2 regions of the Bradyrhizobium sp. BWC-3-1 genome follow, and region 1 is predicted to be linked to the other one. Evidence: riboswitches for the same ligand, from Rfam matches in the RefSeq annotation. Region 1 holds a riboswitch; the other holds the start of a gene.
The links. A riboswitch is a leader RNA that binds a small molecule or an ion and turns the genes downstream of it on or off. The one in region 1 is predicted to bind cobalamin.
Positions count from the first base shown of each region.

Region 1 (6,869 bases):
GCGATAGAAGGTCACGAGCGCGCGCGGCCTGCCCTCACCCGACGTCGGCGCGGCGACGACGCCGCGCGCGGGGTCGTAAAAGCCCATCTCGGGCACTGTCATCTCGCCGATAACTGGCCCCGCATAGAGTCCGGAGGCCAGCGCAAGCTGCGCGATCGCGGCTTGCGATGCGACGGGGCCGCCGGTGTCGCAGAGCACCTTGAGCCGCCGCAACGTCGAGACCGGCAGGGTCGAATACGCGTCCAGCCGCGTATCGTCGCGGCCGTCGGCCGGCAGCACGGCCAGCACGATGCCGCGCTCCTTCGCCAGCTGCTGCAGGGCCGCGAGCCCATACGGCCAATAGGATTCCCCGCCGATCAAACGCACGAGAATGCCGCGCGCGTGCGCAAGCGTGCGTTCGACATAGGTGTCGACCGAGAGCGGATGACGGAGCTCTGCGAGATTGACCAGTCGTAGCGACGGCAGGCTGTCGCGGCCACGGCGCCAGCCGGCCGCGAACGCGGCAAGATCGGAATCCGAATACGAGAGCACCACGAGATCGGCCGGGTCCTGGCCAATGTCCCTTGGTATCGCGGTCTCCTCGAGACCGCGGCTCTCGCGGAAGACGACGTGCATCAGATACCGGATCCTGAAAGACCGAGTCCCGCCTTGATCGCGGCCTCGTCGATATCGCCGTGCTCGCCGATCACGACCAGCTTTGACTGCCTCGCACCCGCGCCCCAGGGCTTGTCAAACTGGTGGCGCACGCGCTCGCCCACCGCTTGCAGCAAGAGGCGCATCGGCTTGCCTTGCACCGCGATGTAACCCTTGACGCGCAGCACATTCTGCTCGCGCGCCAGACGCTGAACGGATGCAACCAGCGCTTCGATATCGGTGACCTCAGGAAGATCGATCACGACGGACGCAAAATCGTCGTGCTCGTGATCCTCTTCGCCGTCGTGATGCGAGGGACGCGCGGCGAGATCGTTCTCGGCGGCAGCACCGAGGCCGAGGATGAGGCGCGCGTCGATCGCGCCGTCGGTGATCGCCAGCATCGGCACGCGGCGCGACATCTCGGCGGTGATCGCCGCCTTGGCTGCTTCGAGGCCTGCCGCGCCCGCAAGATCGGCCTTGGTCAGCAGCACGATGTCGGCGCAGGCGATCTGGTCCTCAAACACTTCCGACAGTGGCGTCTCATGGTCGAGATTGCCGTCCGCCGCGCGCTGCGCTTCGACGGCGTCAGGGTCGGGCGCAAAACGGCCGGCGGCGACAGCTTCGGCGTCGGCCAGCGCGATCACGCCGTCGACCGTGATGCGCGAACGGATCTCCGGCCAATCGAACGCCTTGAGCAACGGCTTGGGCAGCGCCAGGCCCGAGGTCTCGATCAGGATGTGATCGGGCTTGACGGCCCGCGACAGCAGCTTCTCCATGGTCGGAATAAAATCGTCGGCGACGGTGCAGCAGATGCAGCCATTGGCGAGCTCGATGATGTTCTCTTCCGGGCAATTCGCATCGGCGCAGGATTTCAGAATCTCGCCATCGACGCCCTCGCTGCCGAACTCGTTGACGAGCACCGCGAGCTTCTTTCCATTGGCATTGGCAAGCAGATGCTGGATCAGCGTGGTCTTGCCGGAGCCGAGAAAGCCCGTGACGACCGTGACCGGGACTTTTGCGAGCGAATTCATTCGGCGGCCTCCGGCACGACGGCCAAGGGGGAAATGGGGGGAATGCGGGCAAGCGATTGCTTGCGGAATATCTCCGGGCGGCTGCGCCAGGGCACGAGGCCGTCGGGCGCGGCCGCATAGGCCGCGGCGCCCGCGACCACATCGCTCGCATTCGCATCCGACAGACGGCCATAGACATAGGACCAGCGGCCGGGCGCGCTGAGCGCGACGGAGCAACCCTGGTTGCATGCAGACAGGCATTCGACGGGAACCACGCTGACGCCGTCGGGCACGCCGGCCTCGAGGATCGCGCCATGCAGGCGCTTGCCGGGCGTCGTCTCGCCTTCGCCAAGTGTCTCGCCGGCGCGGCAGGCAATGCAGACATGAAGTGTGACGGTCATCGCTTCTTCCAGAATAAACAGCGGGAAGCGATGAGGCCCACGAACCGTTCTTGCGAAGGCCCGTTTCCCCGTCGCGGAACACCCCGTCCGCCGGTCCAAAATCGTCCGCGTTGGCAGGTCTCCCGGCTTGCGGAGCAGGGTTTCCCCTTCGATCCCCGCCTTCCCGATCCCCTAGGGGTCAGTGGCTTCGGGCATCTCTCCGGTCACGGTCGCGGGGGCGGCTGCATTTTGGAACCAAATCTTGCCGATTCGGACCCTATCGCATTCCCTCTTCGCCTGTCGTAGGACAGGAACCAACGCCGGGCCACCATTTGCCCCCGACCGCCTCTTGTCAAGCCGAAGGACCCCGTCCGATGACGCCCGAACCGGATACCCAGACGGCCGACGAAACCGACGCCCGTCACGCCTCGAAAATGGCGAAGAAGAAGGTCGCCCGCGACAAGATCATGGCGACCAAGAGCGGCGAAAAGGGCCTGATCATCGTCCACACCGGCGCCGGCAAGGGCAAGTCCTCCTCGGCCTTCGGCATGATCGTCCGCTGCGTCGCCCATGGCTTCCCCTGCGCGGTCGTGCAGTTCATCAAGGGCGCCTGGGACACCGGCGAGCGCCGCATGCTGACCGGCCATTTCGGCGACCTCTGCCAATTCCACGCCATGGGCGAGGGTTTTACCTGGGAGACGCAGGACCGCGCCCGCGACATCGCCGCCGCGCGCGCCGGCTGGGAGAAGGCCAAGGAGCTGATCCTCGACCAGAATCTCCGCATGGTCGTGCTCGATGAGATCAACATCGCGCTGCGCTACGACTATCTCGACATCGCCGAAGTTGTCGATTTCCTGGTGGCCTCGAAGCCGCCGATGACGCATGTCGTGCTCACCGGCCGCAACGCCAAGGACGAGCTGATCGAGATCGCCGATCTCGTCACCGAGATGACGCTGGTCAAGCATCCGTTCCGCTCCGGCATCAAGGCGCAAGCCGGCGTCGAGTTCTAAGAAACTCGCGATGGCGCGCGCATTGATGATCCAGGGAGCCGGCTCGGACGTGGGCAAGTCGCTCATCGTTGCCGGCCTCGCACGCGCCTTTGTGCGACGCGGCCTGCGCGTGGTCCCGTTCAAGCCGCAGAACATGTCGAACAATGCAGCCGTCACCGTTGACGGCGGCGAGATCGGCCGCGCCCAGGCACTCCAGGCGCTCGCCGCCGGCGTCGAGCCGCACACCGACATGAACCCGGTGCTGCTCAAGCCCGAGACCGATGTCGGCGCGCAGGTGATCGTGCAAGGAAAACGCATCGCGACCGCGCGTGCGCGTGAATATGCGGCGATGAAACCGTCATTGATGGGCGCCGTGCTGGAGAGCTTCGAGCGGCTGAAGGCGCGCGCCGATCTCGTTCTGGTGGAGGGTGCCGGCAGCCCGGCCGAAGTGAACCTGCGCAAGGCCGACATCGCCAATATGGGTTTTGCGCGCAAGGCCGATGTGCCGGTCGTGCTGGTTGGCGACATCGACCGCGGCGGGGTCATCGCGCAACTCGTCGGCATCAAGACGGTGATCGACCCGGACGATGCCGCGATGATCCAGGGATTTGTCATCAACAAGTTCCGCGGCGATCCCACATTGTTCGATGACGGCTACAGACTGATCGAAGAAAAGACCGCATGGCGCGGCCTCGGCGTGCTGCCCTGGTTCGCGCGCGCCGGCGAGCTGCCGGCCGAGGATGCGCTGGGCCTGAGCGATGCGCGCAAACCGGGTCAATGCAAGATCGCCTGTCTCGCGCTGTCGCGAATCGCCAATTTCGACGATCTCGATCCGCTCAAGCTCGAGCCCGGCGTCGATCTCGTGATGGTGCGGCCGGGCGAGGCCATTCCCGGCGACGTGCGCCTCGTCATCATTCCCGGCTCGAAATCCACCCGCGGCGACCTCGCCTTTCTGCGCGCGCAGGGCTGGGACATCGATCTCCTGGCGCAGTACCGCAGAGGCGGCCATGTGCTCGGCCTCTGCGGCGGCTATCAGATGCTCGGACGCAGCGTCGCTGATCCCGAGGGGATCGAGGGCCCCGCCGGCGACACACCGGGTCTCGGACTTCTGGATGTGGAAACGGTGATGAGCTCGGAGAAGACGTTGACACGCGTCGCAGCGCTGCATGCCGCCACCAATCAGCCGATCGAGGCTTATGAAATCCACATCGGCCGCACTGATGGGCCGGATCGCGCGCGGCCATTCGCAAGGCTGAATGGCGAACCGGAAGGCGCGATCTCGCGCGACGGACGCGTGCAGGGCAGCTATCTGCACGGCCTGTTCACGTCGGATGATTTCCGCAAGGCCTTTTTGGCGAAGCTCGACATTCCCGCCGGCGACGAGCCCTATCACGCAAGGGTCGAGAGCGCGCTCGATGCGCTCGCCGATCACATCGAAGCCCATCTCGATGTCGACGGCCTGCTCGCCCTAGCGCGCTAGAGTCTCGGCCAGGCGGGTCCATTCGGATTCGCTGCCCGGAAGCCCGAGGCGCAGCCATGTCGGCTCTCGCGCGAACACGCGAGACCAGATATGGCGACGCGCCAGCTTCTCCTGCGCGGCAGGTGCGTCAGGCGTCTCGTAGAGACGAAACAGCTGCGTCCCGCCGACGAGCGTCCAGCCTTGCGACTGCACCATGCCGTCGAGGCGAACGCAGTCTCGCGCGAGCCGCGCGGACGTGGCCTCGGCCCAGGCATCGTCACGCAGAGCGCGACAGCCGATCGCGATCGCCGCTCCCGAGACCGGCCAAGGTCCCGATATCGCCGCGACCCTGGCGATGTCGGACGAATTGCCGAGCGCGAAGCCTAGCCGCAGGCCGGCAAGGCCATAGAACTTTCCGAAGGAGCGCAGGATCAGCAGCCCCGGCCGGTCCCCGGATGCAAGCGATAGCTGCGGGGCTACATCGGCGAAACTCTCGTCGACGACGAGACGACCGACGCGCGGCAGCAGCGTCAGCAAATCCCTTGGTGGGTGGCATCGGCCGTCGGGATTGTTGGGATTGACGACTATGGCGAGGTCCGCGCCCGCCAATGCGTCGAAGTCCCCGACCTCCTGGACCTCCCAGCCCGCGGCCGAGAGGACCCCGGCATATTCGTTGTAGGTCGGGGCGAGGATGCGCGCGCGGCCGGGTGGCGCAAGTTGCGGCAGCAGTTGAATCGCCGCCTGTGCGCCGCCGAGCGCGACAACCGCCGCGCTCGTGCGGTAAGCGTGCCGCGCCGCTTGATGCAGCGCCTCGATCTCGGCGCGCGACGGCAACGCGCTCCACGCGCGCGAACTCACCTCGCCCACGGGATAAGGCAGGCGGTTGATACCGGTCGACAGATCGATCCAGTCCTCCGCGCGACCGCCGAAGCGCTGCTGGGCCTGATCGAGATTTCCACCGTGCTCGCGCATGCGCTGTTCTTTCACGCGAAGGCCAAGATCGCAAGGATGCCGGCGAGCAGCAGCATGGTGCGGCGGTAAACCGTCAAGCCTCGATCGATGTCGGCGGCAAGCGGATCGCGCGCAGCTTCATTCAGCCATGGCTCGTTCGTGATGCTGCCGTGATAGATCCGCGGACCGCTGAGCCGCACACTAAGCGCGCCCGCCATGGCCGCTTCCGGCCAGCCGGCATTGGGCGAACGGTGACGGCGTGCATCCCGCGTCATGCACGACAGCGCCTCTGATCGCCGTGGCGCCAGCAGCACGAACAGAAGTCCGGTCAGCCGCGCCGGAATGAAATTGGCGACATCGTCGATGCGCGCCGCGGCCCAGCCGAAGGCTTCGTGGCGTTCAGAGCGATGGCCGATCATGGAGTCCAGCGTGTTGATCGCCTTGTAGCCCAAAATGCCGGGCAGACCGAACAGCGCGCCCCAGAACACCGGTGCGACGATGCCGTCGGACGCATTCTCGGCGAGGCTCTCGATCGCAGCGCGCGCGATCCCGGCCTCGTCAAGCGCGGCGGGATCGCGGCCGACGATGCGCGAGACCGCCTCGCGTGCGGCGGCGATATCACCGGCCCGCGTGGGATTTGCGACGGCAACAACGTGGTCGTGCAACGAGCGCAAGGCGATCAGCGGCCAGGCCAGAACCCCGACCAGCACGAGCTGGATCAATCCCAAGGGAAGCAGAGACTGCAGCACCCAGCCGAGCGCGACAGCGAGCGCGATCACGACGAGTGCTCCGGCAAGACCCGCGGCGCGGCGAAATGCCGGCGGATCGGACGGTCGATTCCACGAGGTGTCGATGGCAGAGATCAGCCCGCCCAGCCAGGTGACGGGATGGCCGATCCGCGCGAACAACCACGACGGCCAGCCCAACAGGGCATCCACCACCATCGCCACCGCCATCGCACCCGCAAAACCCACACCCGCCTCCTGTCCCGCCCCTGTTGCGCAAACGACGGCCGGAGCGCAAGCCCCCGATTGGCGGATTTCGGCTTTGTTTTTGGCCTCGTTTGGTGATTAGTGCTGGCCGACAGGAGATTTTTATGGCCGTCATCTTGATCACGGGCGGAGCGCGATCGGGCAAGAGCGCCCATGCGGAAAAACGCGCACGCAGCTTTCCGGGCCGCCCCGTCTATATCGCGACGGCCGAGGCGCTCGATGCGGAAATGGAAGCACGCATCGAAAAGCATCGCAGACGACGCTCAACCGATTGGATCGAGCGGGAGGTACCGCTCGATCTTCTGCAGGCGCTGATCGAAACCGATGGCGGCGGCGCTAGGCTGGTGGACTGCCTGACCCTGTGGCTCTCCAACATGATGCATGCGCAGCGCAACTGGGATCACGAAGTCATGAAGCTCGCCCTCTTCCTGCGCGGCCAGAAGAGCCCTGTCGTC
Region 1 is NZ_CP136625.1:5,969,502-5,976,370, forward strand. It holds gene cobN (cobaltochelatase subunit CobN) at 1-615, opposite strand, end outside; gene cobW (cobalamin biosynthesis protein CobW) at 615-1,664, opposite strand; gene RX329_RS28985 (DUF1636 domain-containing protein) at 1,661-2,044, opposite strand; cobalamin riboswitch at 2,139-2,357, opposite strand; gene cobO (cob(I)yrinic acid a,c-diamide adenosyltransferase) at 2,398-3,033, shown strand; gene RX329_RS28995 (cobyric acid synthase) at 3,044-4,492, shown strand; gene cobD (threonine-phosphate decarboxylase CobD) at 4,481-5,443, opposite strand; gene cbiB (adenosylcobinamide-phosphate synthase CbiB) at 5,455-6,396, opposite strand; gene cobU (bifunctional adenosylcobinamide kinase/adenosylcobinamide-phosphate guanylyltransferase) at 6,519-6,869, shown strand, end outside.

Region 2 (6,869 bases), 2.0 Mb from region 1:
GCCGCCGGCCCTGTGCAGGCGAGTGCCGAAATGAATGCGACTCCAGATCATGTGCTCGGTATCTTGAACTCAATGCCCAGCTATGTCGTCTTGTTCAAGAACGCTTTTCCGAACGAAGCGAGATCGGTCACGTTTGAAAATTTTGCGAAGGCGATCGAGGCTTTTGAAGCGACTCTCATTACACCTGCGGCTCCATTCGATCAGTATCTGGAGGGCAATACACATGCTCTCGATGATCAGCAGAAGTCAGGGTTGGCGCTGTTTATGGCGAAGGGATGTTCTTCTTGCCACAATGGTATCAATCTCGGTGGACAGGCCTACTTCCCGTTCGGCGTGATGAAAAAGCCGGACGCAAGCGTGCTTCCGGACGCCGATAAGGGCCGGTTTGCGGTCACCAGGGCGGTCGGCGACGAATATGTCTTCCGCGCGGCGCCATTGCGAAACGTCGCGTTGCGAGCCCCTTACTTTCATTCGGGACAGGTTTGGAGCCTGAAGCAAGCTGTTGCCCTGATGAGTGAAATCCAGCTCGGCACCAAGCTTAGCGATAGAGAGGAAAACGACATTGTCTCATTTCTGAACTCGCTGACCGGTCGGCTGCCTAAGATCGAATATCCGATACTGCCGACGCGCACCAACACGACACCAAAGCCTTCAATAGACAGATAGCCTTAGCAGCACCGGCCTCATTCCCTGCCGAACAGCAACAGATGCGCTCCAAGAACCCGGGGTCCCGCAATGACGCCAAAATGAATGATCCCCTGCTGTCACTGATAAGCAGGCACATAAAAAGCCGCCCGGCCTCAATGTGAGGCCGGGCGAAAGTCACGCGGGAGCGACGCTGCTTTCCGCATCGTTCCAGCTTTCGTCGGTAGGGAGGACTACCGGCGATCGACTTACGACGAGGGCATTCGCCGTCAAACAAGGAGAAGCGGATATCGCTCTGCACAACTTAGCGAGCCGCTTGCCTTTCGCTCCTGTCGTAAACTTCAGGACTTGCTCACCACTTGCCAGCTGTCCGGTTGGCACGGGCAGCGCCTTGATGGAGCTGGGATCCATCGCGCAGGCGGTTTGACTGCCGAGCCCTGAAACTCAACCGTCAGTTTGCCGTCACGCGCCAGTATTTTGGCACCGCCGAATACCAGCAAATCTTCCCGAAGACCGCGCGAAGGCGCAAATTAGGTATGAAATTCCGCAGGGGCGGTAAAATAGATTGTTGTGATGGGACGCATCCACGCGATGGATAAATGAAGCGATAGGACCGTGGTTCGCGTCGAGCGTAAGTGACTTGGAATTGTCACCTAATCGGTATGGCCGGCATGCGGTCGTCCGCCGGATTCGAGCTTGTCGCCACTGTATGCGATCGCCTCCGCCGGGGCAAACCGGCATTCGCAGGCGCTGGAAACTTTGGAAGCTCGCAAGGATATCGCGAGCTCCCAAAGCGCGTTCATCTTATTCACAGATACGTTGGCGACACGCTCCGTACGATCATGCCTCGGCCCGCAACTCACGTGCGGCGGCCACCATATTGACGAGCGCGGGACGCACCTCCTCCCATCTTCGAGTTTTCAGTCCGCAGTCGGGATTGATCCAGAGCTGCCGATCGGAAACTCGCTGCCGCGCCAACACAATCAGCTGCTTGATCTCGGCTGCTGCGGGAATGCGCGGTGAATGAATGTCATAGACGCCTGGCCCGATTTCATTAGGATATTTGTAGCTCTTGAAAGCGTCGAGCAATTCCATTTTGGAGCGCGACGCCTCGATTGAAATGACGTCGGCATCCATTGCTGCGATCGCATCGATGATTTCGTTGAACTCGGAATAGCACATGTGCGTATGGATCTGAGTTCCGTCAGCGACAGCGGAGGAGCAAACGCGGAAACTGTCCACTGCCCAATCGAGATAGTCCTTCCACTGCGATTTGCGCAGCGGCAATCCCTCCCGCAACGCAGCCTCGTCGATCTGGATCATGGTCGCTCCAGCCGCCTCAAGGTCGATGACCTCGTCTCGGATCGCGAGAGCGATCTGTCGGCATGTCTCGCTCCGCGGGATGTCGTCACGGACAAACGACCAGTTCAGGATCGTCACCGGTCCGGTCAGCATAGCCTTGACGGGTTTTTTGGTCAGAGACTGCGCATGTCGCCACCATTTAACGGTCATGGGCTTCGGGCGGGAGACATCTCCAAACAGGATAGGAGGGCGAACGCACCGCGAGCCATAAGACTGAACCCAGCCGTGCTTGGTGAATGCGAAACCCAACAGCTGCTCGCCAAAGTATTGAACCATGTCATTGCGCTCGAACTCACCGTGTACGAGCACGTCCAGGCCGATATCTTCCTGCCAATGCACGGTATGGGCTGTCTCCGCTTTCAGAAGCTGCTCGTACTGCGTGTCATTCAGCGCTCCCCGCGCATGAGCTGCACGCGCATTGCGGACGTCCGCCGTTTGCGGGAAGGATCCGATGGTTGTGGTTGGAAACATCGGCAATGCGAAGGCGACGCGTTGGACGTCGGCGCGCTGGGTGAACGCACTGCGACGGCGACGCATGCTATCGTCGATCGCGGCCATTCGTCCGGCGACGTTCGCACTGTGGATCTTCGGCGATGTTTCGCGGGTGACGGATGCATCCTCTGAGAGCGTGAGTTCATCGGCCACGTCGGCAGCATAGCCAGCCAGCGCTTTGCCCAATATCGAAAGTTCCTTGATCTTCTGCACTGAGAACGCCAACCACGTCTTCAGATTGGGATCGAGATCGATCTCTAGTTCAATGTCGGTCGGAACATGTAGCAGCGAGCAGGAGGGGGCAATCTGAACACGGTCCCTGCCCAGTTTTTTGACCATAGGAGCAAGTTGGTCGAGTAGCGCCGGCAGATTAGAGCGCCACACGTTGCGACCATCAACGACACCGAGCGAGACCACGAGATCTCTACCTGCTCTGGCGACAATCGCGTCCAACTGGTCAGGTGCACGAACCAGGTCGACATGAACCCCGGCAACGGGCAAGGCCAATACTGTTTCAAGATTGTCGCCGACACCCCCGAAGTATGTGGCCAGCATGATTTTAAGGGTCGGCACGGCCTTAGCGAAATGAGCATAGGCCCGGCGGACAGCGGCCCGAGATGCTTCGTCGACGTCCATCACTAGGCATGGCTCGTCGAGCTGAACCCATTCAGCGCCGCGCGAGGCTAGTTCGCGGAGAACATCGACATAGACGGGGAGGAGTCGATCAAGCAGCGACAGCGGATTGAAGGCGGGATTTACGCTTTTGCCGAGCTTCAGGAAAGTGACTGGGCCCACTAGGACGGGCCGCGTCTGATAGCCGAGGCTTCTTGCCTCCTCATATTCCTCGATCGGCTTCCGAGAGGCATACTTAAAGATCTGATCCTGGTGAAATTCCGGCACCATGTAGTGGTAGTTCGTATCGAACCACTTCGTCATCTCCTGTGCGGCTACGCCGGGCCCATGCTGAGCGTGACCACCGTCTTGAGCGCCACGCGCCATGGTGAAGTAGGTTTTGAGCGACACAGGACCTTCGTTCCAGCCGTAAACGTCGGGAATGGCGCCGACCATTAGGCTGGTATCGAGCACATGGTCGTAGAGCGAGAAGTCATTCGAAGGAATGACGGTCGCACCGCGGGATTTCTGCCGTGCCCAATTAGCGGCACGAAGTCCACTCCCCGCCTCGAGGAGCTCGGCTTCGCTGGATTTTCCCGCCCAGTAGCTCTCGAGCGCGAATTTGAGTTCGCGTCGTGGGCCGATGCGTGACGTCCCCAGTGTGGCAACGGGAAGCGAAAGGATTGACATAGCTTAGACCCCATGTTGGGGCAAAGGCCATGGCGGACGCAGACAGCGAACATCGCGTGAGCGACAACTGCTTGGCGCACACCGGGACGCCCCGCCCGTGGACGATATCTTGTCGAGGCAGGTCTCCTGGCTCACGGGTCGTCGCTGCTGTCCGGCCTTCCCGAAGCCGCATGGCTTCAGTGACTTCGTTGGACAGCGGCTCGCCGCTTACAGTTGCGGGGGCAGCGCCGGCATTGCACCGGCTTCCCTCTTAGCTCCAGATCAAACGAAATCCGGAGACCGCGACGGCTTGAATTATGCGCACGAGGATCGATGCGTCAACCTACCGATTCTCGCTGCGATATTGCCCAAGCGATTACGAGCGCACTAGGCGGGCACGACGGTCTTGCTCGCGGCCTGGTGAACACGCCCGGATCTGTGGAGGCTCCGCTGTGAAATGCATTCGCTCGTTGCTCGCGTAAGGGTTGAGCTCCACGACCGGAACGAACCCGGGCCGCTTTCGGTATCTGTGTGATCGCGAGGAGGCGACCTTTTCCGTCAGCAGCTTTTCGAACCAGCGCGTCGGGAAGGTGCGATCATCTCGGCCGGCATCCGTTTGGTCACAGCCCACGAGGCTCCCTAGACATTTCGAAAGCCGGATTGCTCCAGGACCGCACGGATGATCAGGTCGGCTCCTTGGTGTTCGGCGGCCCGACCAGGCACGAGGTCGTCCGCCTCCGTGAGGTTGGCCAAGATGATCTTCTCGGTGCAATAGGTGTTCACGTGCTGAGCGACTTTTGCGCCGGCTTCGATGCGTCCGTGGCCGCTCGACGCCGGTCTGCCTCGCCTCGACTCGCGGCCAGCGATGATAGGCCTTAACGCGGCCACTGAGCATCGAGGGCCTTGTCCTTGTTCGTGACAATTTCGACGGTGTCCTCCGACAGAGCCCTTTGAGGGGTTCCTCGGAGTCGCTCAGCGTCTTAAGCTCATAACGATGTTAATCGACCTCGATGCGCCCCATGCGGTCGTGGTCTCCTCAAGGTCCCACATCTACAACTTCGTTCGCGAAATCGAGCGATGAGGCCTTTTGGTCGCGGGCTGCCTATCCTGTCTTGGACGGGACACAGGTGTCAGGGACCGGACAGACCACCGCGCATTGCGGCGTGTCGCAATGGCCCTCGCACTCCGTACATTTTTTGGCATCGATAACGTAAATGTCGCGCTTCAGACTGATCGCCGCGTTGGGACACTCGAACTCACATGCGCCACAAACGGTGCATTGCGAAGCGACGATCTTGTAAGCCATGCCTTCCGACTCCTTAGGCGAGCGATGCCATGGGCGATCCCTTTCAAATGCCGTGCCAAACGCAGACGCGCTCAATGTTGGGCAATTTGCCCAATTCGGCTGTCCCGGGTCTGAGACCATGTTGCATCTGCGACAGCAACAGGTCGCTTCAATTTCAGGCTACGAGCCCTCGGCCCGTCTTGCGAGAGTCAGTCGCGACTTGACGCTGGAAGCGTCCGTCGGTTTGTTTGGCACGTCAGCGCGGGGGCAAGCGAGGCTGACGCTTCCTCAACCGGCGGCGACAAAAAACCGCCAACGGACGCAGGTCTACGTTGGATCTCGGCAAACCTCCGGTCACACACCCCGACTGGAGGTTTGTGCAAGCCTCGCTCATGGCTGCAACGCTAGCTGCGCGGAGGACTCGCTGGAGGCTTGCCAAAACGGGCTTGTGGTATAACAAGCTTCGGAGGGAAATGAAGTGGCGGCGGGACGAGCGACACTGGCCCTGCAGACCGAATTGCACTCAGCCTCATGCCTGGTGCCGAGTAGGCATGGCGGTGCTCCTGAGCGTCGCTTGGCCGCACTCAGCCACTCGCAACTATTTTAGACGAGCTGGAGCAGGGTTGAAAGATGACTGTGCAAATTGCTTCAGTGGCATGGCTTTTCCGAACAGATGGCCCTGCGCAAGGTCGAAGCCGAGTTCGGCCACAGCGATTAGGTCAGCCTGGCTCTCCACACCTTCGGCGACGGTGCGCACATTGTACTCTTTGGCTAGATCGACGATATGGCGGCACACCGTTCGCTTGAGGGGCCCATTCGCGCAGCCGCCGACGAACTGACGATCCACTTTCAATTTCATGAACGGGAATTTTGTCACCCCCATCAGCTGCGGCCAATTGGCACCGACATTGTCGATTGCAAGGCCAATGTTGTGAAAGCGAACCTCACGCGCAACCTCGACCAGGAGATCTAGGTTCTCGATCGCTTCCACGCTCTCGATTTCAATCGTCAAACCGCCGAAAGCGGCGTGCGACGGCATGCGCCGACAGAGATCGCGTACCGCCTGCGGGTCAATCAGGAATGCTGCCGGGAGATTGATGGAGAGATCGATCGAAGTTTGCTGCTCCAGAAGATACTGCCAATCCTTGATCGCGCGGTCGATCACGAACTGCGACAAGTTCCTAAAATGCGGATCGTGAGATTCCGGGATGAAATAGGCCGGTGGAACAACGCCCCAGGTCGGGTGCCGCATTCGCACATGCGCCTCGGCGCCGCGGCGGCTAAGGGTACACGCGTCAAACTTCGGCTCATACCAGAGCTCAAGCCAGCCAGCGTGTAAGGCTTCTCCGACATGGACCGCGGGACGGGGCGCCGGCTCTCTTGGCAAGAGTATGCCGATCCGATCGCGCAACGTCTCGGCTGCAAACGGCGCCCTGAGCGGCGGCAGCATAGCAAGTCCATATTCACTGCCGACCTGCTGCACTGCCGCCATGATGATCGACTCGCGCGCTCCGAACGCCAGCACTCGGCCTGCAAATTCTTCGCGTACCAGTATCTCGAGCAATCGTCCAGGCTCGATGCGGTCCGAGCCAATGCCGAGCAGGATCAGATCAGGGAACTCCGTGCGGAGTACATGCGGCAACTCGTCAGCAGTCCTGCATTCGCTGGTAACAAATCCCATATCCTCCAGCACATCCCGTAGAAAGGCGCGCAGATGCCGTTTGCCGACCGCCAGGCATGCCCGCGGCCGCACCTTACGTTGCCCGAAGATTACAGGTTTCCCTCCGACCAGTTCGGCCTGACC
Region 2 is NZ_CP136625.1:7,955,870-7,962,738, forward strand. It holds gene RX329_RS38185 (cytochrome-c peroxidase) at 1-666, shown strand, start outside; gene metE (5-methyltetrahydropteroyltriglutamate--homocysteine S-methyltransferase) at 1,486-3,801, opposite strand; cobalamin riboswitch at 3,900-4,100, opposite strand; gene RX329_RS38195 (4Fe-4S binding protein) at 4,883-5,086, opposite strand; gene RX329_RS38200 (EAL domain-containing response regulator) at 5,664-6,869, opposite strand, start outside.
Region 2: another riboswitch for cobalamin. It lies ahead of metE (5-methyltetrahydropteroyltriglutamate--homocysteine S-methyltransferase); the one in region 1 lies ahead of RX329_RS28985 (DUF1636 domain-containing protein).